DNA from 3 places in the Alteromonas sp. S005 genome. Region 2 is predicted to be linked to each of the others. Evidence: predicted binding sites of a transcription regulator. Region 2 holds the regulator's gene; each other region holds the start of a gene.
The links. The regulator LexA, encoded in region 2, represses DNA repair genes until DNA is damaged. The targets are predictions, from matches to a motif close to TACTGTATNNNNATACAGTA.

Region 1: a site for LexA is predicted at 2,600-2,619, ahead of uvrD (DNA helicase II). Genes of this name have one in related genera too.
Region 3: a site for LexA is predicted at 5,705-5,724, ahead of V7R55_RS11375 (YebG family protein). Genes of this name have one in related genera too.

What each region holds. Positions count from the first base shown of each region.
Region 1 covers NZ_JAZETN010000004.1:138,497-148,802, reverse strand. The annotation lists gene V7R55_RS07355 (GGDEF domain-containing response regulator) at 1-326, opposite strand, end outside; gene uvrD (DNA helicase II) at 369-2,540, opposite strand; gene cysE (serine O-acetyltransferase) at 3,039-3,836, shown strand; gene V7R55_RS07340 (HAD-IA family hydrolase) at 3,874-4,614, opposite strand; gene xerC (tyrosine recombinase XerC) at 4,635-5,555, opposite strand; gene V7R55_RS07330 (DUF484 family protein) at 5,561-6,256, opposite strand; gene dapF (diaminopimelate epimerase) at 6,253-7,083, opposite strand; gene lysA (diaminopimelate decarboxylase) at 7,119-8,369, opposite strand; gene lptM (LPS translocon maturation chaperone LptM) at 8,369-8,566, opposite strand; gene V7R55_RS07310 (MJ1255/VC2487 family glycosyltransferase) at 8,618-9,685, opposite strand; gene V7R55_RS07305 (phosphatase PAP2 family protein) at 9,687-10,199, opposite strand.
Region 2 covers NZ_JAZETN010000010.1:35,128-45,433, forward strand. The annotation lists gene V7R55_RS12530 (hypothetical protein) at 1-6, opposite strand, end outside; gene V7R55_RS12535 (SURF1 family protein) at 1-703, opposite strand, end outside; gene V7R55_RS12540 (DUF2909 domain-containing protein) at 749-958, shown strand; gene V7R55_RS12545 (cytochrome c oxidase subunit 3) at 975-1,868, opposite strand; gene V7R55_RS12550 (cytochrome c oxidase assembly protein) at 1,892-2,479, opposite strand; gene ctaD (cytochrome c oxidase subunit I) at 2,631-4,274, opposite strand; gene coxB (cytochrome c oxidase subunit II) at 4,285-5,448, opposite strand; gene lexA (transcriptional repressor LexA) at 6,031-6,657, opposite strand; gene V7R55_RS12570 (hypothetical protein) at 6,770-10,306, opposite strand, start outside.
Region 3 covers NZ_JAZETN010000008.1:120,726-131,031, reverse strand. The annotation lists gene V7R55_RS11415 (DUF4097 family beta strand repeat-containing protein) at 67-1,080, opposite strand; gene V7R55_RS11410 (hypothetical protein) at 1,094-1,606, opposite strand; gene V7R55_RS11405 (RNA polymerase sigma factor) at 1,599-2,174, opposite strand; gene V7R55_RS11400 (MOSC domain-containing protein) at 2,291-2,941, shown strand; gene V7R55_RS11395 (MBL fold metallo-hydrolase) at 2,963-4,075, opposite strand; gene rplI (50S ribosomal protein L9) at 4,403-4,855, opposite strand; gene rpsR (30S ribosomal protein S18) at 4,882-5,109, opposite strand; gene rpsF (30S ribosomal protein S6) at 5,121-5,522, opposite strand; gene V7R55_RS11375 (YebG family protein) at 5,770-6,057, shown strand; gene V7R55_RS11370 (ABC transporter ATP-binding protein) at 6,280-7,083, shown strand; gene V7R55_RS11365 (ABC transporter permease) at 7,083-8,435, shown strand; gene V7R55_RS11360 (methyl-accepting chemotaxis protein) at 8,460-10,043, opposite strand; gene V7R55_RS11355 (sensor histidine kinase) at 10,198-10,306, opposite strand, start outside.

The DNA.
Region 1 (10,306 bases), on a different contig from region 2:
TTTTGCGAATTTTCTTTGGGAATGTAATCGACAACATCTCGTTCAAGAACCTTGTCGCGAATAGCATTATCTAGGTTTTCTGTTGTTGCAATGGTAGGAATGAAAGATCCGACGGCAAAGTCGATGGCTTCCCCTTTAGGCGCATCGGGTAATGAGTAAGCAACAATGGCGCACAAGAAACTTTCAGGCATTTCTTGTGCAAAGCGTGCCTTTCCTTCGGTGAGCGACGTAGCGCCCACGGGCGTAAGGCTAGAACGGCGTACTAACTTCGCAATAAGTTCAAGGTTGCCTTCACCATTTTCGATGATCAGCACGTGTTGCTGCATACATTCCAACTCAGAGTTAGGCTACCTTGCCAATTAATAACGCTACGCCTTCTCCAGTTTTGCGTAAGCAAGTACCAGCCATTTACTGCCAAATTCATCGAAGTTTACTTGAACTCGACCATGCTCACCACTGCCTTCGTAGTTAAGCACAATACCTGCCCCGAATTTACGATGCACTACGCGCTCACCTAAACTAAAGCCTGTTTCTTCAAAACTGGCGTGCGAGGTAGCTTGGCTAAAGCGATTGTGTACAGGCCGCGATATAGTGGATTTTAGTCTGACTTCTTCCACACAATCTGCTGGCATCTCGCGAATAAAGCGCGAAGCCGTATGATACTTATCTTGACCATATAATCGACGACTTTCTGCGTAAGTGATATACAACTTTTGCATAGCGCGAGTCATACCAACATAACAAAGTCTGCGTTCCTCTTCCATCCTGCCTGGTTCGTCGTTGGTCATCTGGCTAGGGAACATACCTTCTTCTACGCCAGCTAGGAACACTAGTGGAAATTCAAGGCCTTTTGCAGTGTGGATAGTCATCATTTGCACAGCATCTTGGTCTTTATCTGCTTGGGTTTCCCCTGCTTCAAGGGAAGCGTGGGCCAAAAACGCGGCCAGCGGCGACATTTCTTCCGCTTCTTCAGGTACGATAAAAGTCTTACAAGCACTGACCAGCTCTTCCAAGTTTTCCAGTCGAGCCTGGGCCTTTTCTCCGCGTTCTGCTTGGTACATGGCGTACAGGCCTGACTGGCGAATGGCTTTATCGGCCTGCTGGTCAAGAGGCTCGTCTAGCGTGGCTTGCTCTAGCTCGGTAATAAGCAAAACAAAGCTTTGCATAGCGTTTAATGCACGGCCTTTAAAGCCACCTTCGTTGATAAGCAGCTGGCTGGCTTGCCACATAGAACAGTTATGCATACGTGCAGTGTCGCGCACTTGTGAAAGGGTTTTCTCTCCAATACCGCGACTTGGAGTGTTTACCACACGCTCGAAAGCAGCATCGTCGTGCGGGTGGCTTACCATGCGCATATAGCCAAGGGCATCTTTAATTTCTTGGCGTTCGAAGAAGCGCAAACCACCGTAGATGCGATAGGCCAACCCTTCATGTAGCAGGGCTTCTTCCAGTACTCGAGACTGGGCGTTGTTTCTGTAAAGAATAGCGGTGTCGCTAAGGGCGTTGCCTTGATTTAGCCAGTCTTTAATTTTTGAAACAATGAAGCGGGCTTCGTCGAGTTCGTTAAAACCGGCATAGACAGAAATAAGTTCGCCCTGGGCATCTTCTGTCCACAGCTCTTTCCCTAAACGGCCCGTGTTGTTGTCGATAACCGTATTCGCTGCTTTCAGAATGTTCCCAGTAGAACGGTAATTCTGCTCAAGACGAATAGTGGTAGGTTCATTAAAGTCTTTAAGAAAATGCTGAATATTATCTACGTTTGCACCGCGCCAACCGTAAATAGACTGATCGTCGTCGCCAACAATCATAATGTTGTTATTGTCGCCGCTACAAAGCATGCGAAGCCATGCATATTGGATATTGTTGGTATCTTGGAACTCGTCAACTAACACAGCACGGAAACGGCGCTGATAGTGGGCCAACACTTCAGGGTTCTTTGCCCATAACTCGTGAGCGCGCAGCAATAGCTCGGCAAAATCTACCAAGCCTGAACGATCGCAGGCGTCTTGATATGCAGCGTAGACTTCACGCATGGTTTTTTGGATATGATCGCCGTGAGTCTCGATGTGCTGTGGGCGCAGGCCTTCGTCTTTATTGCCATTTATGTACCACTGGATTTGACGAGGGGCCCAATGCTTTTCATCTAAATTCATGGCTTTTAAAATGCGGCGAATCAAACGGTACTGATCGTCAGAATCGATAATCTGAAAATTTTCAGGCAAATTTGCTTCAGCGTGGTGCGCGCGCAACAAACGATGTGCAAGCCCGTGAAAGGTACCAATCCACATATTGTGTAGGCTGCGACCCATTAAAGATTCAATACGGCCGCGCATTTCTTTCGCTGCTTTATTGGTAAAGGTAACCGCTAAAATAGAATAAGGTGCGATGTTTTCGACTTCCATCAACCACGCAATGCGATGTACTAATACGCGGGTTTTACCACTACCTGCGCCAGCCAATACTAGAGCATTTGATAATGGGGCTGCTACTGCTTCACGCTGTTTATCGTTAAGCTCGTCTAGCAGTCGAGATACATCCATAGTGCGGTACCTGTTAGTTGATAATGTTATACATTTAGCAGCGGCCTATTATGCCATCTGACTGTTAATTTATACAGTCCAGTTTTTCGCCCTTTTCGTTAAATAAAAGCGCGGTTTTTTGCCTATTTAAGGTGTGCGGTTATGCACACCTCTCAATGAAAGAAACGGGCGCTTTAACCGTTCTAATTAAGTAGTGACAGAGCCTAGTGTGACCGACGTAAGGCTCATAGGTACGCAAATAAAAGATACAGTTATTAGCTATAACGAATTAATACGATAAATTGATCGAATTATGCGCTTGGCAGGTATCACATCGGTATTGCATCACGCCAAACTCGGGTAAACTTTCTGTTCTTTCATTTGTTTGCCTCTGCACTTTCATACAAGGCGAGAGTTAGCAAAAGAGTTAAGCCACTTTAGGCAAGCTGAAAAAGCACACGGCCCCAATTTTTTACGACGTATATTGGCACACAGACAGCACACTAACGGGACATGCTCATGACCGCACTTTCAACGCCCATCGATTTCTGGTCGACGCTAAAACAAGAAGCGCAAATTGTTGCTGACAACGAACCTTTGCTATCTAGCTATGTGCATGCCAGTGTTCTTGCGCACCATAATTTCGAGTCGTCGCTAAGCTTCATTTTGTCAAACAAAATGGCTGATGACGTGATGCCTGCGCTTGCTATACGTGAGGTGTTCGATGAAGCTTACTTATTAGAGCCAAGCATTAGCGAGGCAGCCATCGCCGATATTATCGCGATAAATGCGCGGGATGCCGCAGTGAATGACTACCTTACTCCCTTGCTTCACTTTAAAGGTTTCCACGCCGTGCAGGTACACCGGATGGCGCACTACCTTTGGGTTCACGGACGCCACCAGTTAGCCTTATTTTTGCAAAGCCGTAATTCATCAAGTTTTGGTGTAGACATCCACCCAGCTGCGCGAATTGGCAAAGGTGTTATGTTCGATCACGCTACCGGTATTGTGGTGGGTGAGACTGCGGTAGTAGAAGATAATGTGTCTATTTTGCAGAGCGTAACGCTAGGCGGTACGGGTAATGAGTCAGGCGATCGTCACCCCAAAATTCGCCAAGGTGTGTTAATTGGCGCAGGTGCCAAGATCCTAGGAAATATCGAAATCGGCGAAGGCTCAAAAGTCGGCGCCGGCAGCGTTGTACTTAATAGCGTACCAGCTCACGTTACCGTGGTGGGCGTTCCAGCCAAAGTGGTTGGGAGACCGGTTTGTCAAAGCCCCTGCGAATCCATGCGCCAAAACGTACTAGAAGATAACTAAAATTGCGGGGGCAAAGTCCTGACTCTGACCCCTTTATTTATAAGAAGTGGGTTAACTCGTTGAGGTTATCTAGTACTACGTGAGGCAGTATGCTCACAGGCTCGTTGGCTAATTTCATGGGTCTGTTACAGGCAAACCATGCGGCTTGATAACCAGCGTTAACCGCTCCTTGTACATCCTTAATAATATTATCGCCTACATGAAGAATGTGTTTCGGTGCAATGTGTAATAGTGCTGCCGCTTCATCAAACATATCGCGGGCTGGTTTCATGGGGCGTGATGTGCTGGCATGGAGAATGGTTTCAAAATAGCTATCAATCCCTATTTTTTCTGCGTTAACGTTACCGTTAGTAATGCCAATAAGCGGCAGCTTACTGCTAACGGCTTTTAACGCTTCGTGCACCTCGTCCGTAAGCTCAAAGTTACTTCTTGCATCGTAAAAGCAGTTGAAGCATGCCTCTACTGCATCACTTAGCTCACCATTACTGGTCAGGTCTGTTGTTAACTTTTCAGGAGTCGTATTAGACAATGCGGCAGTAAGCACTACACGTCTAAGCTGACCCATGTCAGAGGCTAAGCGCCGGTCTTTTTTTATTGCAGCACGCTTAAGTGCTAGCCAGTCGTTAGCCGACAACGCGGAGGCTAACTTGTGGTGCTCAGCAATATGCGCTTGAAGCGCTTCTTCGGCCTGACGAATAATAGGGTCGTTGTTATAAAGGGTGTCGTCAAGGTCGAAGGTCATAGCCTCAACTTTGTTAATAGACCTGAAAAACTGCATGATGAAACCTTAGGTTAGCTTTATTTCTTGTGCGCCCGCGGATGGGCGGCATCATATACGTTGGCGAGATGCTGGAAGTCGAGGTGGGTATACACTTGTGTTGTCGATAAGTTAGCGTGACCTAACAGTTCTTGTACCGCACGCAAATCGCCACTAGATTCTAATACGTGAGTAGCGAAAGAATGGCGCAGTTTGTGGGGGCTTACTTTTTGCGACAGAGATTGCTCTTTTGCCATTTTATCCAAGCGGTTAGCAACCTGCCTATTTGATATTCGAGTTTTACGCTTACTGACAAATACTGCACTTTCGTAAGGCGACGCATAAGCAGGGCGTACTTTTAACCATGCATTTAGCGCTTTTTGTGCATGTCGACCCAATGGCAATATTCGCTGTTTGCTCCCTTTACCCATGACCTTCACCGTACCGTCTTTTAAACAGTCGGCTAAATTAAGCCCGGTAAGTTCGCTTAAGCGCAGCCCGCATCCATAAAGCAGCTCAAACATGGCTACATCTCTTAACTGCATGCCTTCATCATCGTCACTGCTTCGAGGCGAGGCATTGAGTAACTGCTGCATCTCGTCTACGCTTAGCTGCTTTGGTAATGACTTTCCTTGTTTCGGTGCTTGAATGCCTTCTACGGGGTTACTGAATAGCTGCTGATGTTCGATAAGGTATTGGCAGAATGTTCTTAGTGCCGATAGTCTAAGCGCAATACTACGCGGACTGTGCCCTGACATTTTCGCATCGGCCATTACACGCTTGATATCGCTTGGCGTGAGCCCAGACCATTCGTAAAGCCCAAGTAATTTTCCCACTTCGGTTAACTGGCGCCGGTAATTTTTGATGGTGTGAAGGGATAAACCGCGCTCTACCTGCAAATGAAGTAGAAATTTATCGAGCCATTGCTGACACGGTTCGCTGATTAAGGCGTCCGTAGACACAGCACTTAATATCCCATCATTTCAGGCAAGATGATATTTAGTACTTGCTGAAGCTGTTGTAGCAAGAGGGTATCCATATCTGGCGTAAAGTGGCTGGCGTCGCTGCTGCTAATGCCCAAAATACCTAATTCGCGGTTATCGCCAAGCAGCATTAACGCCACAGATTCTGCAGGGCTTTCGCCGAAAAGAAGTTGACGTTCGTGTTGTGACAAACGACCAAAGAAGAAGTTAGTATTTTTAAAGCGCTTTTCCGTGAAGAGGCGCTGTTGCAGCTCAGGAATAGCGTGAGGGCCTTTAAAGCTTTTGATTACTGCTGAGGACAACTGCAAACGCTCTTGCAGTACATCTTCTAAGGTAAACTGCACTTCGGCGACACTTTCACAGCGCAGTAGCTGTACGTTTAAATCGGTATAAACGCGATAAATTTTCTCGTTTTGTTTCGCGATAGTGACTAACTGATTTAGTTTGTAATTAAGCTGTCTGACCTTTTGTCTAAGCTGATCACTCTGAATTTCTACAAGTGAAACACTGCCTTTGTGTTCGTGGGGAAGCTTAATTTTTTCGAGAATGTCGGCATGCTCGGCAAAGAACTCAGGGTTTTGTAATAAGAACGCGCGCACATCAGCACTCGACAATTCCGTTGTGTCGTTAAATGGCTCAATTAATTGCGTGGCGTTAGATTGCCCTGATACTTCGCTCATAAATTTATATGTCCGTCATATACGTGTTCGGCAGGCCCTGTCATTTTTAAAACGCTATCTGGGCCTGGCCAGCGTATACGTAAACTGCCTCCGGGCAAATCTACCCGTACGTCTTTACTTAATTTACCCTGTATTTGACCAATTGCAACTGCTGCACATGCACCGCTACCGCAGGCTAAGGTTTCACCTGAACCACGCTCAAATACGCGAAGTTTGATATGCGACTCGTTAATTATCTGCATAAAGCCCGCGTTTACGCCCTCGGGAAAGCGCTCGTGCTTTTCAACAAGTGGGCCAATTTCGGCTACGTTGGCCGTATTCACATCGTCTACTTCCATAACGCAATGAGGGTTGCCCATCGACGCTGATCCAATAAACAAGGTGCGTTCGCCAACACGTAAAATATACGTGTTCTCTTGCTTGTTGGCCGTAAGCGGAATGTTCGCAGGTTCAAACTCAGGTTTGCCCATATTCACGGTAACCTGACCATCTTTTTCTAGATAAAGCACCATCTTACCTGCTTTGGTGCTTACCACTATCTTGTTGCGGTTAATTAGGCCTTTTTGCTTAACAAAGCGGGCGAAACAGCGCGCGCCATTGCCGCATTGTTCTACCTCTGAGCCGTCTGCATTGAAGATACGATAGTGGAAATCTTGTTCAGGGTCGTATGGCGGTTCTACCATCAACAGCTGGTCGAAGCCAATACCGAAGTTTCGGTTAGCTAATTGCTGAATTTTTTCTTTGGAGAAAAAGACGTTTTGAGTAACGTTATCAATAACCATGAAATCGTTACCCAAGCCGTGCATTTTAGAAAATTGAACCTGCATTAAACGCGCATCTATCTTGTTAGTTTGTCTCTAGTTTACGGAAGTTTGTACTCACCTTGCCAGAGATCTTTTTGTTTTTCTCGTTCGCGAACCACAATTGCTTTATCGCCGTCTACCATAATCTCCGCTGGTCGACAGCGGCTGTTGTAGTTTGAGGCCATCACAAAACCATAGGCACCGGCGCTGCGTACAGCAAGTAAGTCGGTAGGCTCAATGGCTAATTCGCGATCTTTTCCAATGAAATCACCGGTTTCGCACACCGGCCCTACAACGTCATAGGTTCGAAGCGCTGCCGTGCTTTCTTCTTTCACAGGAATAATATTTTGCCACGCAGAGTAAAGGGCAGGGCGCAGTAAGTCGTTCATGGCAGCATCGACGATAGCGAAACTCTTTTCTTCACCTTCTTTGATAAATTCAACTTCAGTGACCAAAATACCCGCGTTAGCTGCAATAGCACGACCAGGTTCAAGGATAAGCTTTAAGTTTTCACGGCCTACCATTTTTTCAGCCATGGCTTGTGCGTAGGCTTTTGGATGAGGCGGTTGCTCGTCGTTATAAGTCACGCCAAGACCACCACCTACATCTAAGTGCTCAATAATAATGTTGCGCTCGGCTAATTCATCAATAAGCAGAAGTAAGCGCTCTAATGCATCTACAAATGGGCCAATTTCAGTAAGTTGTGAGCCTATGTGACAGTCCATGCCAACCACATTTAAATGTGGTAGCGATGCAGCTAGTTCATAGGTAGCAAGTGCGCGTTCACGAGCAATACCAAATTTGTTGGCCTTCAATCCCGTAGAGATGTAAGGGTGAGTTTTAGCATCCACATCAGGGTTTATGCGAAGCGAAATAGGGGCTTGTACGCCCATTTCACTGGCCACTTGGTTAATGCGATGAAGCTCTGGCTCTGACTCTACGTTAAAGCACATAATGCCTTGTTCCAAGGCATAGCGAATCTCGTCGTGCTTTTTGCCTACGCCTGAAAATACCACTTTGCTTGTGTCACCACCGGCTTCAATAACACGCGCCAATTCACCCGCTGAAACGATGTCAAAGCCTGATCCTAACTTCGCTAAAACACTTAATACACCAATGTTTGAGTTAGCTTTTACCGCATAACATACAAGGTGAGGATGTTCACCGATAGCATCGTTAAAGGCATGCCAATGGCGCTCTAACGTAGCGCGTGAATAAATATAAACCGGCGTTCCGTGCTGGGCTGCAATATCAGAAACAGCTACTTGTTCAGCGTGCAGCTGACCTTGGCTGTAGGCGAAAAAATCCACTAGTTCAGCTCTCCAGAAGTAGTTGCGGGGGAGGGGGTATTGGCGCTAGATGAATCAGCGGCTTCTGCACTTTCAGAAGACGTTGGTTCAGTAGAGGTGTTTTGTGCAGGCGCGTCAGGAATATAAAGCGCCCCTTTATAACCACAGCCACACAATGCTGTGAGTGTTAGCAAGAAAACAACTGACTTTTTAAGCACGAAAAATCCCGCAAAGAATACGACAAATGCCGTTATCATCGCATTGCGGTGTTAAATTGCAAGAGCCAATAAACGTTCTTGTGTTTTATCGCCGTATTGAACGTTTTTCCAAAGCGTATCGCACAGGCTTTTTGTATCAGAAAAGTCTTTATTTTTAAGCCAGTCAATTAGGATGTTCGGGTTATCTGGAAAGGCAATGGCTTCGTTTTCAGGCTCGTCGAGCCACTCTTCCACAATATCGGTATCAAGCTGAAACAGGGTCTGGCATAAATCTAATTTGTTAAGGGTTAACACATTGGATAGCTGCTCAAACTGACCGTGTAACGGTTTAATTAACAGCTTTTTGCCCAGCTGGAGTGCTTCGCTCGATAGCTCAAAACCACCGTTTGCAATGACACCACTAGAATGCTGTAACGCCTTTTGAAAGTGCTTTTTTGAGGTCGGGTGCCAATGAATATGGCCCGCCTCTTTCGCTTCTTCAATATTTGGATGGAAGCATTCGAATACTTGATCGCTTAGCGGTTCAAGCATTTGTTGGATATCTTCTACATCTTCAAACGGTAAATAAACTAAAACGTGACCGTTACCCGACGTTATCAAAGGCTTTTCTGCAACGAAAGGCGGAATGATAGGCTGATTAAAATGATACCAGTGCACACCTAGTTGGAGATCGGTAGGCGCGAATAGCTTCATTATAAAACTATCGAAAATGGTATTGCCACTTTTAGGCACATTGTACGTGAACGCCGCCTGGTGGCTTATAGAAATAGAAGGTAACCCCTGTTTCTTTGCAGCCCAGGCCGTTACGGGTTCGAAGTCGTTAACCAGCAAATCGTAACCGCTGGTATCGAATGCTTTTATATCTTTATTGAGCTGACGAAGGTTGGCGTCTTTAACGGTAGACCATTTGTCTACGCGCCCGCTTTTAGTAATAAAGCTAAGCCCTTTGTATGTTCGGTAATCTCCGAACACTTCCATATCAAAATATTTTTCGGGGGCACGACCGGTAAAAACAAAGTCAACGCTTACATCGTCTCGTTCAGCCAATGCCGCTGCCATAATTCGTGCTCGAGCAATATGTCCGTTACCGGTGCCTTGCACACCATACAATAATTTCATACTACCCCAGAATTGAAATACTTAGAGTTGCAATAGTTACGCCTAGTAGAGAGCCTGCGACCACGTCGGAGGGATAATGTACACCGAGTAGCACGCGCGATAGCCCAATAAGTGCGGCCCAGCAGTAGGCCAGCAGAGCGAAAGGCGGGTAATAGTGCGCAACTATACACGCCATGAGTGTTGCAGCAGCGGTGTGGCCTGAAGGTAGAGAAAACTTATCAGAAGGCGTGACATGTGCTGTTAAATTCATTAGAAAATCGCAAGGGCGAGGGCGCTTGAACATTTTCTTAAGCAGCACATAGATGGGTAACTCCAGCGCATATGCCATCAGCGCTGTGTAAAGGAAAAGCTCACCGTGCTCTGGCTCAAATGCCCAAAGCAGCATACCGATAACAAAGTATAGGTAACCGTCACCTGTTTTCGACAGCCAGACGATACTTCTACAGTCTCTTTTTTGCGTCAGTTTGTAGAGGCGATAAAATAAGTCAGTGTCGTACTTGGTCAAGGATTTCATCAACATCGCCTTGTCCTCTATCGGTTAATTAATGCACAGGCTAAAGTGTGTCTATGACTAGTGGGTGACGGAAAAAAGAAACTTTTTTGACATTTAACGCGATTTTT
Region 2 (10,306 bases):
ACTCATAACTACGTCCTTTCTTGCTAATTGCAAAACCACCAATTGCCGCAGCGGCAATGGCTAAACCAAACCACTGGACTGCATAACCAAGGTGCTTTTCTGGAGACATTACAACGGCCTGATGTTCGCGAATAAACGCAGGGTCAGGCGTAGTAAGTTGAAGAATAAAAGGTAAAAATTTACGCTCTAAAGCGTCGTTTAATGCAGGGAATTCGATGTGCTGAACAAGAGCGGGGCTTTGCGACAAGGCCATATTAGTTTCTTTAACTAAAGGGTTATTTCCCGGCACACTGATGACGCCGGTAAAATCGCGTAGTTCGCTGGTAAAGTTTATATCCGGTAAGGTGCGAGTTAAATCTGGCGCGGGCACCCAACCAAAGTTCACTAAAAGCCATCCGGCATTAGTATATACCGGCGCTATTACATCAAACCCTACACGCTGGTTGTGTATCTGGTTATCTAACAGCAATACGTGATTTGCATCTAGTGAACCACTGAAAGAAACGGTGATATCCCTTGGGTCAGTGTGAATCAGTGCCTCTTCTAAACTCAAGGTTCCATTACTTTGCTTTTGCGCTATGCTAGCTAAACGTTGTTGCTTTTGGACCATGCGATCTAGTTGCCAGTAACCTAAACCGCACATAATCGCCACACTAAAGCCCGTAAGTAACCAAGGAATAATATGGCGAGTGTGAGAGGACATGATTATCTCGCACCCTGCATAATGAGAATAAAAATAGAGGTAAGTATGCTGATAAAAATAATCCTTATTGCTTTGGTGCTGTACATGATTGTGAATTTGTTCATGGCGATGCGCATCATGATCAAAAACGACACATCTAAGGGGCCAATGAGTAAGTATATTGGTCGACGTGTGCTCACTTCAGCCATCATCGTTGTTATCATTCTTATCGCTATTGGTACGGGTTTAATTACCCCAAACCCAAGACCGTATTGAGTTTGAGGCTTTATATCTAAAGGACGTAAACAAAGATGTAGAGCATGACCCACACCACATCTACGAAGTGCCAGTACCAGCTTCCCGCCTGGAAGGCGAAGTGGTTTTCTGGCGTAAAGTGACCTTTTAATACTCTAAAAAACAGTACAATTAAAATGATGGTGCCAAGAGTCACATGCATGCCGTGAAATCCGGTCAGCATAAAGAAGGTGTTACCGTAAATGCCTGACTGAAGCGTAAGCCCTAGATCGCGATACGCATGTATATACTCCTCTACCTGCAAAAACAAAAACCCACACCCAAGTAAAATAGTGACACCCAGCATTAGCGTTAATTGCTTGCGCTTGTTTTGCTCTAACCCCACATGGGCGAAGTGCAAAGTAATAGATGAAATGAGCAGAATAATTGTATTGATAGTCGGTAGCCCAGCAGCGCTCATTTCTTGAGTGGTAATGCCTCCTGGCGTTGATACCAGCGGCCACATGGCTTCAAAAGTCGGCCACAAGACTTCATTGGTCATAGCATTGTTTGAAGCCCCACCCAGCCACGGAACCGAAATAAACCTTGCGTAGTAGAGCGCACCGAAAAACGCGGCGAAAAACATCACCTCAGAGAAAATAAACCAGCTCATCCCTTGTCGATAGGAACGGCCTAGCTGGTCGCTGTAAAGCCCGGCCATAGACTCATCAATTTGGTTTTTAAACCAGCCCACTAGCATAACTAGCAGCACGGCTATTCCTGCCAAGAGGATATGTCCCCCATAACCGGTTTCACCTCTAGTTGCCTGCACCACATAATTGCCTGCGCCAACGGCGATAAGAAACAGCGCCACGGCGCCTACGATGGGCCATGGGCTTTGTGCGGGTACATAGTATTTTTGGTATTCGTGATTCTGTACTTCGGTTTGCATTTTCTTCTCCTTATCCCTTCTGCTTATTCACCAGTTGATGGGGTTGAAGCCATAAAGGGATTCGGTGTTGTCGTTAGGTCACTGGCTCGCGCTGTGACGTCATAGAGTGTGTACTGCAAGGTAAAAAATGTTATATCTTCGGGTAGCTGCGGGTCGACGTAGAACTGCATGGGCATGTAGGCCTCACTTCCCGCCTCTAATGGCTGTTGATTGAAGCAAAAGCACTCTGTCTTGTTTAAGTAGAGCGCCGCTGTGCCGGGGGATACAGAAGGAATTGCTTGAGCAACGATATTACTTGATGCAGGGTTTCTCACATAAAACGATACCGTGTTAAGCTCGCCAGGGTGCACCTTCACACGCTTAGTTTCGGCGCGAAACTCCCATGGCATTCCAGTATTGGTGCGAGTGATAAACTCTACGGTCACTTCACGTGACTCATCAATCTCAACTGATTGGTAAACTGCTGCCGTGTTCTCAGTTTTGCCATTAATTCCCGCTACGTCACAAAAGACGTCATACAAGGGGACCAAGGCGAAGCCAAAGCCAAACATGCCAATGACAATAGCAACAAGCTTGATAACCATCTTGTTATTTGCACTTTGCTGTGACATTACGCAACCTCCGGGTAACTTCAATAGTGAAGCTTGTTAAACGCTTGTATAATCGCTTATTTACTCCACTGTCAGCACTATGTGAATGCCATCCTTACCGCTGCTGTTTAGCGCTTTACAAGAATGGCTAATTCACAAACGCCACCTACCGTTACTTCACGACAGGTGGTGTTTCAAACGTGTGGTAAGGCGCAGGTGATGGAATTTCCCATTCCAACCCTTCGGCGCCATCCCAAACTTGCGCCGATACTGCTTCACCTTGCTTTTTGCACGCCTTGATAAGCAGGGCAAGAAAGATCAGCTGAGATAAGCCGAAAGCAAAACCACCCAAACTTATCCATTTATTGAAATCAGCGAACTGTAATGCATAGTCAGGAATACGACGTGGCATACCTGCTAAACCAACAAAATGCATAGGGAAAAACAAGACATTTACCGATATCAAGGAGCACCAGAAATGCCATTTAGCCAAGGTAGTGTCGTACATTTTGCCTGTCCATTTAGGCAGCCAGTAATACACGGCCGCCATAATTGAAAAGACTGCCCCAGTTACCAGAACGTAGTGGAAGTGAGCCACAACAAAGTAGGTGTCATGATATTGGAAATCCACAGGTGTTATCGCCAGCATTAGCCCTGATAAGCCACCAATGGTAAACAGAACAATAAAGGCAATAGCAAACATCATTGGCATTTCAAAGCTTAGTGAACCACGCCACATGGTCGCTACCCAGTTAAACACCTTAACCCCAGTAGGAACCGAGATAAGCATGGTGGCAAACATAAAGAACATCTCCATGTACACTGGCATGCCCGTGGTAAACATGTGGTGAGCCCACACCACAAATGAAAGCAGTGCGATAGACGCTGTGGCGTACACCATAGACGCATAGCCAAATAGCTGCTTTCTGGAAAAGGTAGGAACAATTTGCGAGATAATGCCGAAAGCAGGCAAAATCATGATATACACTTCAGGGTGCCCAAAGAACCAGAAAATGTGCTGGAACATAACTGGGTCGCCGCCACCTGCAGCATCAAAGAAACTCGTTCCGAAGAACTTATCCGTTAATACCATGGTTACCGCACCGGCAAGTACAGGCATAACGGCAATAAGCAAGAATGCGGTGATAAGCCACGTCCACACAAATAGCGGCATTTTCATCCAGGTCATACCCGGCGCACGCATATTGAAAATAGTCACGATCACATTAATCGCGCCCATAATGGAGGAAATACCCATAATGTGAACCGAGAACACGAACAGCGCGGTAGAATCGCCACTGTAGGTTGTTGAAAGCGGCGCGTAGAAAGTCCACCCGAAAGCAGGGCCACCACCTTCCATAAATAGTGAGCTAAGCAGAATTAAAAAAGCGCCAGGTAAAATCCAGAAGCTCCAGTTATTCATCCGCGGCAACGCCATATCTGGAGCGCCAATCATCATCGGGATAAGCCAGTTTGCTAGCCCCGTAAAAGCGGGCATTACGGCACCAAAAACCATGATAAGCCCATGCACCGTGGTCATTTGATTAAAGAAATTTGGTTCAACAATTTGTAGGCCGGGCTGAAACAATTCAGCGCGGATCACCATGGCCATTGCGCCGCCAACTAAAAACATAATAAAGGCAAACCACAGGTAGAGTGTGCCAATGTCTTTGTGATTAGTAGTAAACAGCCAGCGCGTTATTCCTTTGGGAATATGATCGTGGTGCTCATGGTCATCATGTAGGTGATCGCCATGTACGTGACCACTGTGAGGCGCAGAGGTATCTGGCGAAATAACTTCAGTTGCTTTGCTCATTTTTCTGCTCCTAGTTTCCGTTTGCCACTGCATTGACGTCTTTGGCCTGAACCATATCGCCAGTGTTATTACCCCACGCATTGCGCTCGTAAGTGACTACCGCTGCAATTTCTTTAAGGCTAAGCATTTTGCTAAACGCCTGCATAGCCGTACCCGACTTACCATGTAGGACAATGTCGATGTGACCTTGTTGATCTTCTAACGCCATCTTGCTGCCTTTAAGTGCTGGGAATACACCTGGTAACCCCTCACCATTTGGCATATGACAGGCTGCACACGTAGCGTTATACACGCGCTCGCCTTCTTTCATTAATTCGTCCATAGACATATTCATAGAAAGTAGACGCTGCTCTTCTTCTTTGGCTTTACGAACAATTTCTTCTTGTTCGCCCATCCATTTATCAAACTCAGCGGGCTCTTTAGCGATAACCACGACTGGCATGTAACCATGGTCTTTTCCGCACAGCTCAGCGCATTGCCCCCGATAAATGCCTGGCTCGTTGACCTTAGCCCAAGACTCGTTAATAAAGCCTGGATTTGCATCCTTTTTGACGGCGAAATCAGGGACCCACCACGAATGGATAACGTCGTCAGATGTAATAAGAAAACGCACCTTTTTCCCTGTTGGAATGACTAACGGACGATCAACTTCCAGTAAGTAATTGTCGGTTTTCTGAAATTTGTTTTCTATTTGCTCACGCTGAGTAGCAAGCAGAGAGTAAAACTCTACGTCGCTGTCCATATATTTGTAGTGCCATTTCCACTGAGAGCCGGTTACCAACACGGTCATGTCAGGCTCAGACGTATCTTCCATTGCTATAAGGGTGTTCGCCGCAGGCACAGCCATAAAGATTAGAATAAGAAAAGGAACAACGGTCCACGCAATTTCAACCTTCACGTTTTCGTGAAAATTAGCGGGCTTAGCTCCACGAGACTTACGATGTAGATACATTGAGGCAAACATAACCCCAAACACTACAACCGCAATCCCTACACATATAAAGAACATCAGCATATGAAGGTCATAAACCTGCCCGCTGATATCGGTTGCACCACGTCTTAAATTGAGTGAAGAAACTTCTTCACTAGCTTCTTGCGCAAGAAGCAATGGGGAAAGAAGCAAAATAGGTATACTAGAACACCATTTTGCAATAATGGTCGTTAGTTGTTTCACTCAGCACCTCCGTAATAGCAAGACCAAAAACGCTGATTTTTTTGCGCGATGCCCTACCAAATGGTTTGCGAACGATTGACCCATAACCTCAACTTGTAAAACAAATTTAGAGTCATTGTTATTATTTTGTTAATCTTTGTCTAAGAATTGCGCAATAATTCCGTGCCGTCTAGTCTTTTCTGTTAAAAATTTAACGAAGCGTTCAATTTTTAATCATTTGCAATGGCAGCCTAACGTTACGCTTTGAATAAAGGAGTAAATTGGTAGCTGTTGAGACGGGGTAAAATCAAACGCGCATTTTGAACAAGGCATGTGAGCTTACGAGCAATCATTTGAGCGAAAAATCAACGAGTAACGTGCTATCGATATTTATTTTCAAACAAATTTTCAAATAATGAATGCATACCTAAAAATTCATTCACAGGCAGAATGGCTTTTGCGTGCTGCTTAATATTTATACTTTAGGTCATGATTGGACGAGGTATTGCGCGCTGCTAACTTAAGAAAACTAGCAGAAATATAGCAACAAAAGGCATTAAAAAAGCGGCTAGGGCGCCGCTTTTTGCTGAAGATGTTAAAACCTTACATCCAGTCGGCGTTTCTTATGACACCCACGGCAATACCTTCTATGGCAAAAGGCTCGCTGGCAAGATCTACTTTAATTGGCGAAAACTCTTCATTTTCAGCATGAAGTAGGACTTCACGACCGCGTTTTTCTAAACGCTTAACCGTAACGTCTTCATCCACCCGCGCCACAACGACCTGACCATTGTGGACATCAGTCGTGCGATGCACCGCGAGGAGATCACCATCTAAGATACCGATGTCCTTCATACTCATGCCGTTTACACGAAGCAAAAAGTCTGCCTGAGGCTGAAACAAAGCAGGATCGACTTTGTAGTGCGATTCGACATGTTCTTGCGCCAAAATTGGCTCACCAGCCGCTACGCGCCCGATTAGAGGCAAACCTTCTTCTTCTGATGCTGTATCCTCAAGGGGGATATTGAGCTTAATACCACGGGAGGTACCAGGTAAGATTTCAATTACGCCCTTACGCGCCAATGCTTTCAAATGTTCTTCTGCTGCATTGGCAGAACGAAAACCAAGTTGACGAGCAATTTCCGCACGTGTAGGCGGCATTCCCGTTTCTTGCATGGTTGTTTTAATAAGTTCTAAAACTTCAGTTTGTCGAGCTGTGAGTGGGCGCATAAAAGACCTGTCTGTTCATACAGTTCCTGTAAGTATATACACCTAAAAACAAATAACAAGCACTTGCCGCGTCTTTTGCTACACGCATGAGTCTGCGACAAGTGCAGTATCCTTATTTTGCCAGAAGGGCCATGTCCGAGTTACCTATTTGTAGCTCCAACTCTCCATCACTGTTTTTGCGGGTACGCATACCATCAACGTTTTGCAGCCCCAATAGCGGACTGTGCCATACCGCATGCCCTTTATTATCAATCTCAACTACTTGGTACCCGATGCTGTCATAGTAATCATACGAATAGTCGTAATCATCTGGCTGATGGATGGCGAGGATCGACTGGTTAGACGATGTCGTTGGTATAGCTGCTATCTTCTGAGGGTAAAAAGACAGCGCTATAGTCTCTTTCAATGCTAATGCTTCGCTTGTCACGTCATACACATTGATCGTTGAATAATCTCTGTCCAGACACACAAACTCAAGGTCACTATCGCTATCAAAATTTACTGTGAGCAGTTGATCGCAAGTAGTTTCCAACTCATTTAACTCAACAAACTCACCGTCCTGCATTTTATAGAGCTTTAACGAACGATACCCCCCGACAGCAAAATAATGCACTCCATTACTTTCTGAAACAGCCAGCGCGTTGATTGAAAAATCGTTGTTGATCGCGTCAATTAGCACCTGATTTTCAATATCAAACGCTTTAAGTCGATCGTTTTCCACGACAACTGCATCAGCGTAACTGTCGCTATTCACATCTAGTGCTTCAATAAATGATATTTGACTGTTGTGATTTTGACTCAGTGTCCACTGAACAGAATTATCCGAAAGTCTCACCACATTGAACGACGAATTATAGTCCAGCGCCCCTATAAATAACTCACCCACACCGTCATTATTGTAGTCTGTAACAACGGGCTTGCTGTCGTTATAGGCGTCTTCACCAACTTCGCCACTTATCGCAAACTCATCGTCTTTGTTTACTGATAAAATTTGAATAGATGAATCGTAATTGCTTGTGTCACTGACAAAGACAGCTCTTTCGTCATTGTCACCGTAGGGAGCCCAGCCTGCAGCGTGATATTTATAAGCGCGCGGCGCACTTTCAATATCTGCCAATGCATACTCACCGCTAGCGTTCTGTTGTGCGACTAAAACTTGGTTGTCACCAGTCCAAATGATATCTGGCACATTGTCGTTATCTAAATCATCGATAAGAAGTGACATAGCGCTGTACGTGTTGTGAGCGATAGCCCACTGCTCAGAAATTTGACCCGCATCGAATGCAAAGCCTTTCACCTGTCCCCACTGACATTCGGATACCACCACGAGCCCTTTAGCAGCTGAGCTTTCATTGGTGTAGGCTATATCGCAAATGTCTGGATGTTCCAGCGTGGCTAAACTGTTTTTAGATACTGCTGAGTAAATTGAGATATGGTTCCAACTATCAGCACCGATGATTTCATCGACACCATCGTCATTCATATCGCCCACCACAACAAACATGTTGCTAAACCCGCTGCCATACAGCCATTGGTTGGTACCACTGTCAATGTCAAATACGTAACCGTTGTTCGTCACCATCTCTATCGAAGCGTCATCATCTACATTACCAAAAGCAATATTATTAACGCCGTCGATATCATACTGCTGTAACTGTTCACCCGTTTGAACATCAACAATGACAATCGCGTTCGGATCATAATAGTCATCACCGTATAAATAAGCGACTTCATCAATTCCATCGCCATTGATGTCATAAAACAATCCAGAAACTATACTTCCTTCTACAACGAACACCGCTTCGGCATTACTTTCACGGTCTTTTATAACAGACAAACCCTGTTGTGTAAGAAGGTAGATCTCATCGTTATTGTCACCGTCAACATCCTGGGAATGCACGCCCCTAATTTCACCTTTAGTGGGCAATTTATAGGGGTATACGTAGGTATTTTTGAGCGAATTTCCCTCTAACGAAAAAGTACCCACATTTCGCTCATTAATTGATACAAGCTCTTTTACACCATTAGATGAAGCGACTGCAAATCCGTGATTATAAATTGGTGTCATCGCCGTTACGCGTGCGTACGCTGGGGCTTTATTTGCGTAAGCCTTGATCTCTAGGGTTTGTAAATTCTCCTCGCCATCTAAGCTAGCAAAATTAAAAATATATGTTTGCTCGTTGAACAACTGACTCTCAGGTACCTGCCAAGTCAATAAGCCTTCATCATCGAGGGTTACGCCTTCAGGCGCTGATACAAGCTGCCCTGCAGAGTCACTATTAATTTGATCGGGGTCCGTCATACTCACAGTGAACTCGACGTAACCACCAGCAGCTACCGATTCAGGCATATTGGAAACGGCAAGTGTCATTGGGGAGTCACTAATAGTAATAAACAATGGTTGCGACTCAACAACGTTAACACCGTCGGACACTACCATAGTTACTTTAAGTTCATCGCCGAACACCGCGTTGTATGCAGGCAATGTATTACCGCTAACGCCTTCTAAAACAACGTTGTTAATATACCAACGGTAGGATACTGACAAATCAGATTCAGGCGTATCAGAGTCGTAATAATACCCCTCATCAACGGTTATATCGTCAGACGTGTAAACAGGGTCATAAGCAAAGTAATAAGGTTCACCTGCAACGGGAGGTGCTGAAATAGTTTCTATATCGGATAGAACAATATTCGCGATATTGCTGCTTGCAAAGGTCTCGATACTGCTGAAAAACACGCCAACATCATAGGTGTCATCGCCGTCGGAATCTTCACCATAGCGAACCGCGCCCTGCATTAAATCTATGCCTGCCGTTTTATCGCCTTTTACGACAAGGGAACCTTGGTAAGCATAAGGTAGCCCTCCTTCCTCAGACAAGTAAGAAAACTCTAGTTTACCTTTAGAGCCGATATATATTGTCCCCTCAAATTCAGAGGAGTAACTAATACTTCTCACACCATCAAAAGAGGTAGCGTTTATTTTGTAGGTCTCGCCGTTAAACGTAGCAGTCAGATATTGTGTGTATTCTTCGTTGTAATAACCCGTGCGTGAGTCGTAGCTTAAATCAGCTTTCATTAGCCCTTTTAGCGTTACGCGTTGGCTACCTCTTCCTACCGAAAGACTCGTGAAATATGATGTGGCCTCAAAGTTGTCGTCGTCTGATTTAGTAATAGCGACTGAAAGTTGGCCGTCGTGATACGCATTTAGGTAGTAGTGAAGGCATTGGTCATAATCGACAACTATTGTTCCTATACCCGTTTCCAAGTTCAGGTTTCCAGAGTAAGAAATAGAGCCTGAATCCGAACACGGTGTGGTACCCTCAATATTGCCGTTGGCATCTACAAGCTCTGATACCTCGAACAGGTCTAAATAAGGTGAACTCGTGATATCTTCACCGAAAAGTGCCACATAGACGTTTTGCACAGCACTAAGATCGGCTGTTGCCACTTTTGTTGCGCCCGTATAACCATTGTCAGCGTAGCTCTTAGCTGCAGAATCTAGTTGTGCAGTAGAGTAGTCTAATGGATTCGACAGAATTTCTAACGCGGTAGGCTCAGGAGGAGGTGCAGGCGTTGGGTTAGGAGACGAGTCAGCCCCTCCTCCGCCACCACAAGCCGTTAGAGCTATAACAGAAAAAAGGCCAGA
Region 3 (10,306 bases), on a different contig from region 2:
ATTAATAAATGTGGTCTAAATTGCTTTTTTCAAGCTAAAGTCTCAATCAAGCTTACTATAGCTTATTCATTTTTGATCTATTTCTATACGACCATGCACCGTTGAAATATCGACGCTCGCAGCACCACCGTTGTGTATAAAGCGCAACCAGCTTCCAGGTCCATACTTTGGTTTTTGTGCTTTTTCACCGCTAATTTTATTTACAATGTTCCCACCTGCGTGTGTCTCAATATCAAACTGCGCTGAGACATCATCTTGGAAAACAAATTCCATTGCTCCACCAACCGAATTAGCTTTAATACTGCCATTCGAATTCAGCCCCAATTTAGCGAAAGTACGACCGTTAACGGTATTTATCTGCAGGCTATCAATATTTTGCAACGATAGATCAATACGTCCGTTCACAGTTTCAACAGATAAGTCAGGGCTGCTCGATGCGATATCAAGCTTTCCATTGACCGCTGCAAAACTCACAGGCGTGGTACCTTCGTGCGTTGCTTCTATATCGCCGTTAACCGTGCCGGCTTCTAAACGGCCTTTAACGTTCTTTAATAAGATATCGCCATTCACAGATTCAACCTCAACGCGCTCTCCAATGTTTTCCAGTGTGACATTGCCGTTAACAACTTCTACATCTACCGCTTTTGTTATTCCTTCAGCTTTCACATCTGCGTTGACTGCGGTGTAATGAAGATCGCTTGCCGATGGCACGTAAATTATCAGGTCATCACCATCTCGACTCTTCTGATACCAGCTCTTTGAGCGGTGCTCCACCTCTACGTGAATAACAACAACATCTCCGCGCTTTTCAAAAATAAATTCTTCGGTTTGATCACCAAGCTCCCCTGTTACCCGTACCTGAGCTTTATCCCATACTCGGATGTCAGCCTTTCCATCGATATGTTCAATATCAACTTTAGGAGAGGATGAGGTATCAATGGTTTTATCAACTTTTTCACCCGCAAAGGCGGCAGTAGTAATGCTTAATAATGCCGTAGTTAGCACAGCTTTAACCCTGTTCGATGTGCTGAACGTGTGCGTTAACTTATCAGATACTGTGTTTTTCATATTTACATTCATGTTGAAGCCCTTATTAAATTTGCTGCCACTTGGGCGCGTGCACTCGCTCAATCAAGGCAATTTGCTGTTGGTATACGTGATGCAGCATTTTTATTAATGCTGAGTTGTCTGGATCGTCTTTTAACGCCGCCTTAATAACATCAGCGGCATCATCTAATTCTTTAAGTTGCTCCTGCCAGTCTTGTGTTAGTGCTGGTGTACTTTCATAATTTGCTAGCAGGCTGTTAACTTGCTGCTGCTGTTGGCTGCTCATTGCGTCAATCAACGCGTACCCGCTGCTTCTACTTTCATCGCTTTTGAACACAAAAGGAGCAGCAAACCACAAGACAGTAACCAAGCAAACACTGGCAGCTATAGCCAGCCACTGCCTTGAAGTTACCGTAGAAGGTGAGCTCTCTTCATTTGAAGCATCACTCTGCTGAGACGCTATGCCTAGTTCAATTCCACGCCATAGGTCCCTTTCTGGCTGCTTCTCTTTCGATAACCCAGACACATGCTGAGCAAGCTTGTTATCAAAATCACTCATCATCGACTCCCATAAAATCTTTCAATAATTGCTTAGCACGGAAAAATTGCGCTTTGCTTGAGCCCACTGCCATACTCAACATGTTGGCAATGTCTTCGTGTCGGTAACCTTCAAGTGCGTGAAGTACAAAAACCATTCTGGCGCGTTCTGGTAGGCGAATAATCAACGCTTCTAAATCCACATCGGTGCTATTCTCTTGAGCAGGCATTTCATTAATGCCGCTATTTTCTAAGTTAAACATCCGCTGCACCCACCCTTTCTGCTTGCGCATATAGGAAATGGTAATGTTTGCCGTAACGCTGTGTAACCACGTGGAAAATTGGCTTTGGCCATCAAAGTTACCGAGCTTTTTCCAAAGCTGAATAAAGACTTCTTGCGAAGCATCTTCTGCCATTCCCTTTTCACCTGTAAGCCGGTAACAAAGCGCGTAGACTCGCCCAATATGTTCATCGTAAAGGGACCTAAACGCCTGCTTATCGCCCTCTTTCGCTTTAGATATAAGCTCGTTTTCGCCTTTGTTACCAAACACCACATTGGCGTGTACAACACGTTGTTGTGTGTGTTCCATTCTTTTCTCTTTGTTATTTGTGGTGCTGATTAGCATTAGCACTTGTTAGAGTTATAAGGTTAGTCGTACCCTATAGTAGAAAGGTTTAAATGCACAAAAAATTTTTTGGAGATGCCATGTCTACCTCATTTTCTGTTAACGCTCTGTTTGCTGGAAAACCTCAGCCGCTTGGCCCTCGTGGGGCACCAAGCAGTATTGTTAAAGCCCCCGTCGACGCGTTAACGGTACATATGGACAGAACCGATGAAGACGAACAGGCCAACAAACGCCTTCACGGCGGGCCAGAAAAAGTGCTTCATCAGTTCAATCCGACCAACTATCTAACATTGAAAAAACACTTTCCTGAAGGCGAATTTTCGTTAGGCAGTATTGGCGAAAACATCAGTGTAGAGGGCATGGACGATGCTACCGTTTATATCGGCGATATATGGAAGTTCGGCGAGGTAGAACTGCAAGTAAGTGCACCCCGTGCCCCTTGCAATAAAATATCCCACCGCTTTGGCATCCCCAACTTAGATAGATTTGTTGGAGAACGAGGCATCACTGGCTGGTACTACCGAGTTATTAAAACCGGCACCATTAACGTTGGCGACGAAGTAACACTACTGCACCGAGAAGGTGACACTGTTAATGTTCACACCTTAATGCAGTGTGCCCATACAAAAGCGGACCCAGCATTGGCTGAAAAGCTGGCTACGCTTGAACCGCTTGATGATGAATGGCGCGGAAAATGCCAAAAAATTGCAGATAAGATTGCGGATAAATAGGCCATTTATCCCTAGCTTAAATTAAAAAGACGCTCGCTCACCTTCATTCAAAATAATCCAAGGCATGGAAGGGTTTAGCTGCCGCTTCATTTTAATCAGTCGAAATAGCGCAGAGTGTGATGTTTTGTCTCCCATCATCCAGCTGGCGTTTCCATAGCCCCAAGGCACTACGGCTTTACAGCCCAGGTCTTGGGCGGCAACAATGGCATCTTCTGGTGTAGTATGCACCTTGCGATACCATTTAGGCGAGGTTTCGCTAAAATAAGACGCTATAGGTAACAGGCAAACATCTATTTCCCCAAAGCGCGCTTTAATGTCTTTGAAGTGCGGCGAATATCCCGTATCTCCCGCAAAGAACAAAGTGCTCCCTTCATTCTCAAATACCCAACCACCCCACAATGTAGCATTGTCGTCCTCATACAAATAAGGCACCCAAATTCGGTTACTGAAATGATGGGCAGGCACGAAGTGAATAGAGGTGTTACCTACGTTTTTGCTGGTATACCACGCCATCTCACTGATGGAATAGCCTCTATTTGGAAAGTGCTCAGCGAAACCTAACGGTACAAGATACTCAGGCCTTGTACCTAATTCAGCAATATCAGCTTTATTAAAATGGTCATAGTGTATATGGGAATAAACCACAGCATCGGTTTTAGCCAGCCTGTCTCCACCTACCTTAGCGGGTTCGTTGCGGTTAAACCCCTCTGCCAACCGAAAAGCCCAGTTAACGGGCCAATCAAACTGGCCAAACACCGGGTCGATAAGTATTTGCTCACCATCGTCAATGTTCAGTAAAAAACTGGCGTGCCCTAACCAGGTTACGGTAAAGGGGGTTTGCGAGTTCAATGTCGGGTTGTTGCCAACAAACTGACAATTCTGCATGTCACTTTCGCACTCAATGTCAGTAGATGCCGGATAGCAATCATTAGTACAGGTAACAGGGTATGCTTTAAAACCGCTGTAGATATTGCTGAACCTGTCCTCGAAACCCGGTTCATCTGTGTATTTGATTACCGCATCTTCACCTTCTATTTGAGTAACATAATTAGAACTGGCGCAGCCAGTCATTATACTTCCTGCTACAACTAGCGACGCCGACAACGTCGTTAACCTCTTTAAACTCATTACCATTTTCAACATCACGTCCATGTAGCTCCACCTAGCAGTCAAAGCGCTTAGTTAGCTGCTGCGTCTATGTTTTATTTACTCAATTGTGCAGACATCAAAAGAACCGCTATTGTAAAGCGAGAAACTATCGGCACCACAGTAAATTTGTAACAAAAATAGCTTGAATTAAGCCACCAAGGTTACTTGGACTATTTGTTGCTAAACCTTCATCAGCCTGCATATCAATTTGCTTTTTCACGACTTGAGCGTTAGGGGGTCTTTAAGATTGATGGCAAATTCTAAGCAAAAAAAAGCCGCTCTAAGAGCGGCTTTTTTCAAATACGTCAGCGATTACGCTTCAGCAATGATGATCACTTTGATTGAAGTGATAACGTCAGAGTGAAGTTGTAAGTCGATGTCATACTCACCAGTCTCACGAAGAGTACCAGTAGGTAGTTTAACTTCTGCTTTTTGTACTTCAACGCCAGCTGCAGTAATTGCATCAGCGATGTCACGAGTACCAACAGAGCCAAATAGTTTACCTTCGTCACCAGCAGGTGCTGCGATTGTAACTTCAGCAAGCTCAGCAACTTTCTCAGCGCGTGCGTTAGCAGCAGCTAGTTGCTCAGCAATTTTCGCTTCAAGTTCAGCACGACGTGCTTCGAACTTTTCAACGTTGTCTTTAGTTGCAGGAACCGCTTTACCCTGTGGGAAAAGGAAGTTACGAGCGTAACCAGACTTAACAGTCACTTGGTCGCCCAGGCCGCCAAGGTTGGCGATTTTATCTAGTAGGATGATATTCATCTTAGCTAACCCTTATATTCGCCAAATTACTTGTGTGAATCAGTGTACGGAAGCAACGCAAGGAAACGTGCGCGCTTGATCGCAGAAGACAGCTGACGCTGATATTTTGCGCTTGTACCAGTAATACGGCTAGGGACAATTTTACCGCTCTCAGTGATGTAGTTCTTAAGAGTAGCGATATCTTTGTAATCAATCTCAGTCACACCTTCTGCAGTGAAACGGCAGAACTTACGACGTCTGAAAAAACGAGCCATGGGTGATCTCCTTAAGCGTTGTCTTCAGTGGTTTCAGTTTTCTTTTCCGCGCGATCTTGGCGAGGAGCAGAATCGTCACGACGCTCACGACGAGGCTCTTCTTTCATCATTGGAGAAGGCTCAGTCACAGCAGTCTTAGTGCGCATAACCATGTTACGTAGGATCACGTCGTTGAAACGGAAAGCATTTTCCAATTCATCAACAGCTTCTGCAGACGCTTCAGCATTGATTAGTACGTAGTGGGCTTTGTGCAGCTTTTCAATTGGGTAAGCCAGTTGACGACGGCCCCAATCTTCTAAACGATGAATCTGACCACCGTCTTGCTTTAGGATAGTAGTATAACGCTCGATCATACCAGGTACTTGTTCACTCTGATCAGGGTGAACCATAAATACGATTTCGTAATGACGCATTATAGCTCCTTACGGTTGTAGCCTCGACAGTACAGCCGACTGTATGGAGACAAGGAACGAATTGGGATGGCTGTAAGGGCGCGCATTATACGCAGCAGTTACTAATTGCACAAGCATTAATCACCTTTAGAACAATCATTTTGCCCTCTCTCCAAACACTACGCTCAGACATTTAATTAAAATACTGTTTATTTATACAGTAAATTATTGTACAGTTTTTGTGTCTTTAATAAACAGGGGACCTACCATGGCCATTACCACACAGTATGTTGTTACGCACAAAGGGGTAGAAAAATTGGTAACTACCGACAAAAAAGAAGCTGATCAGTATGACAAAATGCTCGATGCGGCAGATAACCTCGCTGACTACATTCATGCGAAGGGCATCAAGCTTGACGATAGCGTAGTGGAAGAGCTCACCATTATGTTGTCTAAAAACAAAGATAAAATCAGTAAGATTTTCAAAGGCGCTACTGCAGAAAGCGTATTAGAAGACGAAAGCGCTGAAGTGGTAAAGCTACAAGCTAACGGCTGATAATTTAGGCGCGCTTCTCCTTTGCGTCGTTATGATGAGCAATTAATAAGAGCAATTGCCGCTTTAGGCTGATGAGATCTGATAGCATAGCTATACGCAAAAATGTTATTTGATAACATTACCTCAACGCGGCAATGTGTTTTCTCTGCTTTTTAACAGGGTGAACAGACGTGTCGCTTTTGCTAATGTGAATATAAGACGTAAATACAGGTCGGGCTTAGCGTGAATACCATCAATAAAAATAATAGCACTCATTCCCAGCGCAACGCAGTGTCTGAAGAGCACAACGCAGTGAATAAAGAGCGCAACACAGCGATTGAAGTTAGCAATTTACAGTTTTCGTACACCAAAGAAAGTCCCCCCATCATTGACATTAAAGCGTGGCAAGTTTCGCAAGGTGAGCACGTTTTTCTTTCAGGGCCTTCAGGTAGCGGAAAGAGCACATTGCTCAATTTGCTGTGCGGAACATTAACTCCAACTCAGGGCGACATTGCCTTAATAGCGCAGCCTTTCTCCGCACTATCGAACCGACAGCGGGACAAGTTTAGAGCACGCAATATCGGCGTTGTTTTTCAACAGTTTAATCTTATTCCCTACCTTTCTGTGGCACAAAATATTAACGCCGCAGTATATTTTGCGAATAAAAAAATAAGCAAAACGGCGGAAGATGCGAAGCTTCTTCATTTACTCGACAAGCTACAACTCCCTTCACGGGTACTGCATGCTAAAGCCGATGCCTTGAGTATTGGTCAACAGCAGCGTGTAGCAATAGCCCGAGCGCTCATTAATGATCCAGAGTTATTGATTGTCGATGAGCCAACTTCGGCGTTAGATAGCGACGCGCGAGATAGCTTTATGTCGCTGTTAAAAGATGTAGCAGGTGAGAGCACCATGATTTTCGTTAGTCATGATAAAGCAATGGAGAGCTACTTTGACCGTCATTGCAGTATGAGTGAATTGAGCCTAAGTACAAGCCATGCAAAGTCTTCACTCGGTGGCATCGAGCAAGTACAGGAGCGTGCATAATGCTAAGTACCATTGCTATTGAAAGTTTAAAGCGCAGAAAAACCACGGCAGTTCTCACGCTTCTAAGCATTACTATCAGCATAAGTTTACTTTTGTGCGTGGACATTATTCGAAGCCAAGTGAAAACCAGCTTTACACGCACAGTGTCAGGCGTCGACCTTATCGTTGGCGCACCAAGTGGACAGCTTAATTTACTTCTGTCGTCAGTGTTTAATATAGGCACTCCCACTAAAGGTATTGAATATAAAAGTATTGCGGCGCTTCAATCTAACAAGCAGATATCGTGGCTTATCCCACTATCTTTGGGTGATACTCACCGAGGTTTTAGGGTGGTAGGTACGACCAACAGCTTTTTTGATCACTTTAAATACGGGGACATGCAGTCACTACAGCTATCTGATGGAGCGACATTTACACAGCCGCTATCTACGGTAATTGGTGCTGATATAGCCGAATCATTGGGATATGAAGTAGGCGATAAGATTATTATTTCTCACGGCTTAGGCAGTGTTTCATTCAATAATCATGACGATCACCCTTTTACTATTTCCGGAATCTTAGATAAAACAGGCACCCCCGTGGATAAGGCTGTTTATGTCACTTTGCAGGGCCTTGAAGAGGCCCACACAGGGCCCAAGCATTCACCCACCTCAATGTTAGGACGTAAATCTGCTGACAAGGCGAACGAACACGAACACGAACACGAGCACGAGCACGAGCACGAGCACGAGCACGAGCACGAGCACGAGCACGACGAGCATACCGGTGAACATGCGTCTTACAATAGCGAAGCGTTTACGCCTGAGTCTGTATCTGTGGTGATGCTAGGGCTTAAACATCGGGTAACTGCTCTGCAACTGCAGTACCAGATCAATCAAAGTAAAAATGAGCCGCTAATGGCTATTCTACCGGGCATGGCACTCGCAGAACTTTGGCAAATTATGGGAAATGTTGAATCGCTATTACTTGGCCTTTCCGGTCTTATCGTCATCTGCGCGCTTATTGGGCTTGCAACCATGCTACTTGCAACTATGCGTGAGCGTTACCAAGAAATAGCTGTTTTACGCACTATTGGCGCCGGACCATTTACTTTATTACTGCTAATTCAAATTGAAGCTATGCTGCTTTCCATTTTGAGTGCTGCGCTAAGTTTGGGCTTAGTTGCCGGATTAATGAGTGTACTAAAGCCTTGGTTAAGCAGCACTTATGGACTGTTTTTAAGTAGCCCTCTGTTTGTACAAAGCAGCGCTATTATCATTTTACTTATATTAGGGTGTACCTATTTAGTGTCGCTGTTCCCGGCCGTTGCAGCCTATAAACGCGGTCTGCATGCTGGACTGAATACGAACTAGGCAAAACCAACGCGTAGGAGAGTGTTACTCTCCTACACGCTTGTTTGTGCTAAAACGCAAAATAAGTTCATGTACCTGATTCACCGTGGCGCGCAAATCGTTACTGGCCGCGAGCGATGCCTCAGAGGAACGCTGGGTTTCAGATGCGCCATCAGCCACTTCTACTAGCTGTTGATTAATATGTTCCGCAACCGTGCTTTGTTCTTCTACAGCTGAAGACATCTCCACAGTAGCATCTGCGATACCTTTCACCGCATTATTAATTTCAAACAAGGCTCCTCGGGTTTCTTCTACTATCGCGCTGCCGTGCTCTGCTGAGGCTAACCCTTCTGTTGAAACTCGCACCGCGCGGTCAGAGCGCTCAGCAAGTTCTGTAATAATGTTGTGGATTTTGTCGGTCGATTCGCGAGTTTTCGAAGCTAAGGTACGCACCTCATCAGCAACAACCGCAAAACCTCTTCCTTGCTCACCCGCCCTTGCAGCCTCAATCGCGGCGTTAAGTGCCAGCAGGTTTGTTTGCTCGGCAATGGTAGAAATAATGTTGGCCGCTTCACCAATATCACTAGTTGACTGAGCTAATTCAGTTACTGTTGTCGATATTGACTCAACAGCTTCGCGTAAAGCAACAATGGCCTGCATGGCTTCTTCTGCTTTTTGGTTACCTGTTTCTACGTTGGCCGCTGCTGTTTTTGCACTTTTGGCATTACCTTCAACCCGCTCAGCAACTTCTTGGATAGCTTGACTCATTTGTGTAACCGCGGAGGCGATTTGCTGAGTAGCCTGGTTTTGTTGAACGACGGCAGCGCTTGTGCTTTCAGCCTGATGATGCGTTGCGTGAGCTATAGACTCAAGACCCGCTGACGCGTCTTGTATTCGAGTTAATGCTGTGCGGTTTCTAGCAAGTTCACAGCCTAACACGAGTTTGGCTTGGCTAATATGAGGTGGGTCTGGGAAGTAAGTTTGCGCCACCGTTTCATCGGCATAGCTTTCAGGGCTGAGTGTAATCAGCTCCCGCCAATCTTTTTTGGCTTTTGCTTGTTGAGTCACCATTAAAATAATGGCACCTAGAAGAGCAATGCCAGCCGCAGCTACGCCATGTGTAAAACCAAGAGCCAACACCATTAAAAAGCTTAACATTAATGACGGAGCTAAATGAGAAAGTGTCTGCACAGTTCTAGATACTGGCGATACCGGCGACTTGCCTTCTTGCATTCTCGCATAGACGCTCGCCGCTCTGGCAATTTCATCATTTAAAGCAGGCACGCGGACAGATTCATACCCCACGATTGTTTTGCCGTCATATACAGGCGTTACGAATGCTGAAACCCAGTAGTGATCGCCATTTTTTCTTCGGTTTTTAACTAACCCCAGCCAGCTTTGCCCAGACTCTAAAGTACGCCACATTTCCTTAAATACGGGTGCAGGCATATCGGGGTGACGAATCAAGTTATGGTTTTTTCCTATTAATTCTTCACGAGTAAAACCACTCGCCTCCACAAACTCACTATTGCAGTGTTGGATGACCCCACGCTTATCTGTTGATGAAATAAGGCGGTGGTGAGATGGAAACTTATACTCTTTTTGGGTAACAGGCTGGTTATTTCTCATTAAATACTCTCTCCATTTTGCAAAGTACTCATCCATAGAGCATAAAACCTTTGCTTTCTCATAAGACTAGAACATAAACAGCCGCTGTCTAGTTTGAGAAAAAACTTTGAGAAATTTTATATTTTATCAATCAGTTAAAAAAGAACTTTATACTTTAGACCAATGGCAATATGACAGATACTGTCGTGCCTTTTCCCTCAGTACTGACGATATCAATCCTGCCATTGTGCTCCTCAACAATAGTCATAGAAATAGACATCCCT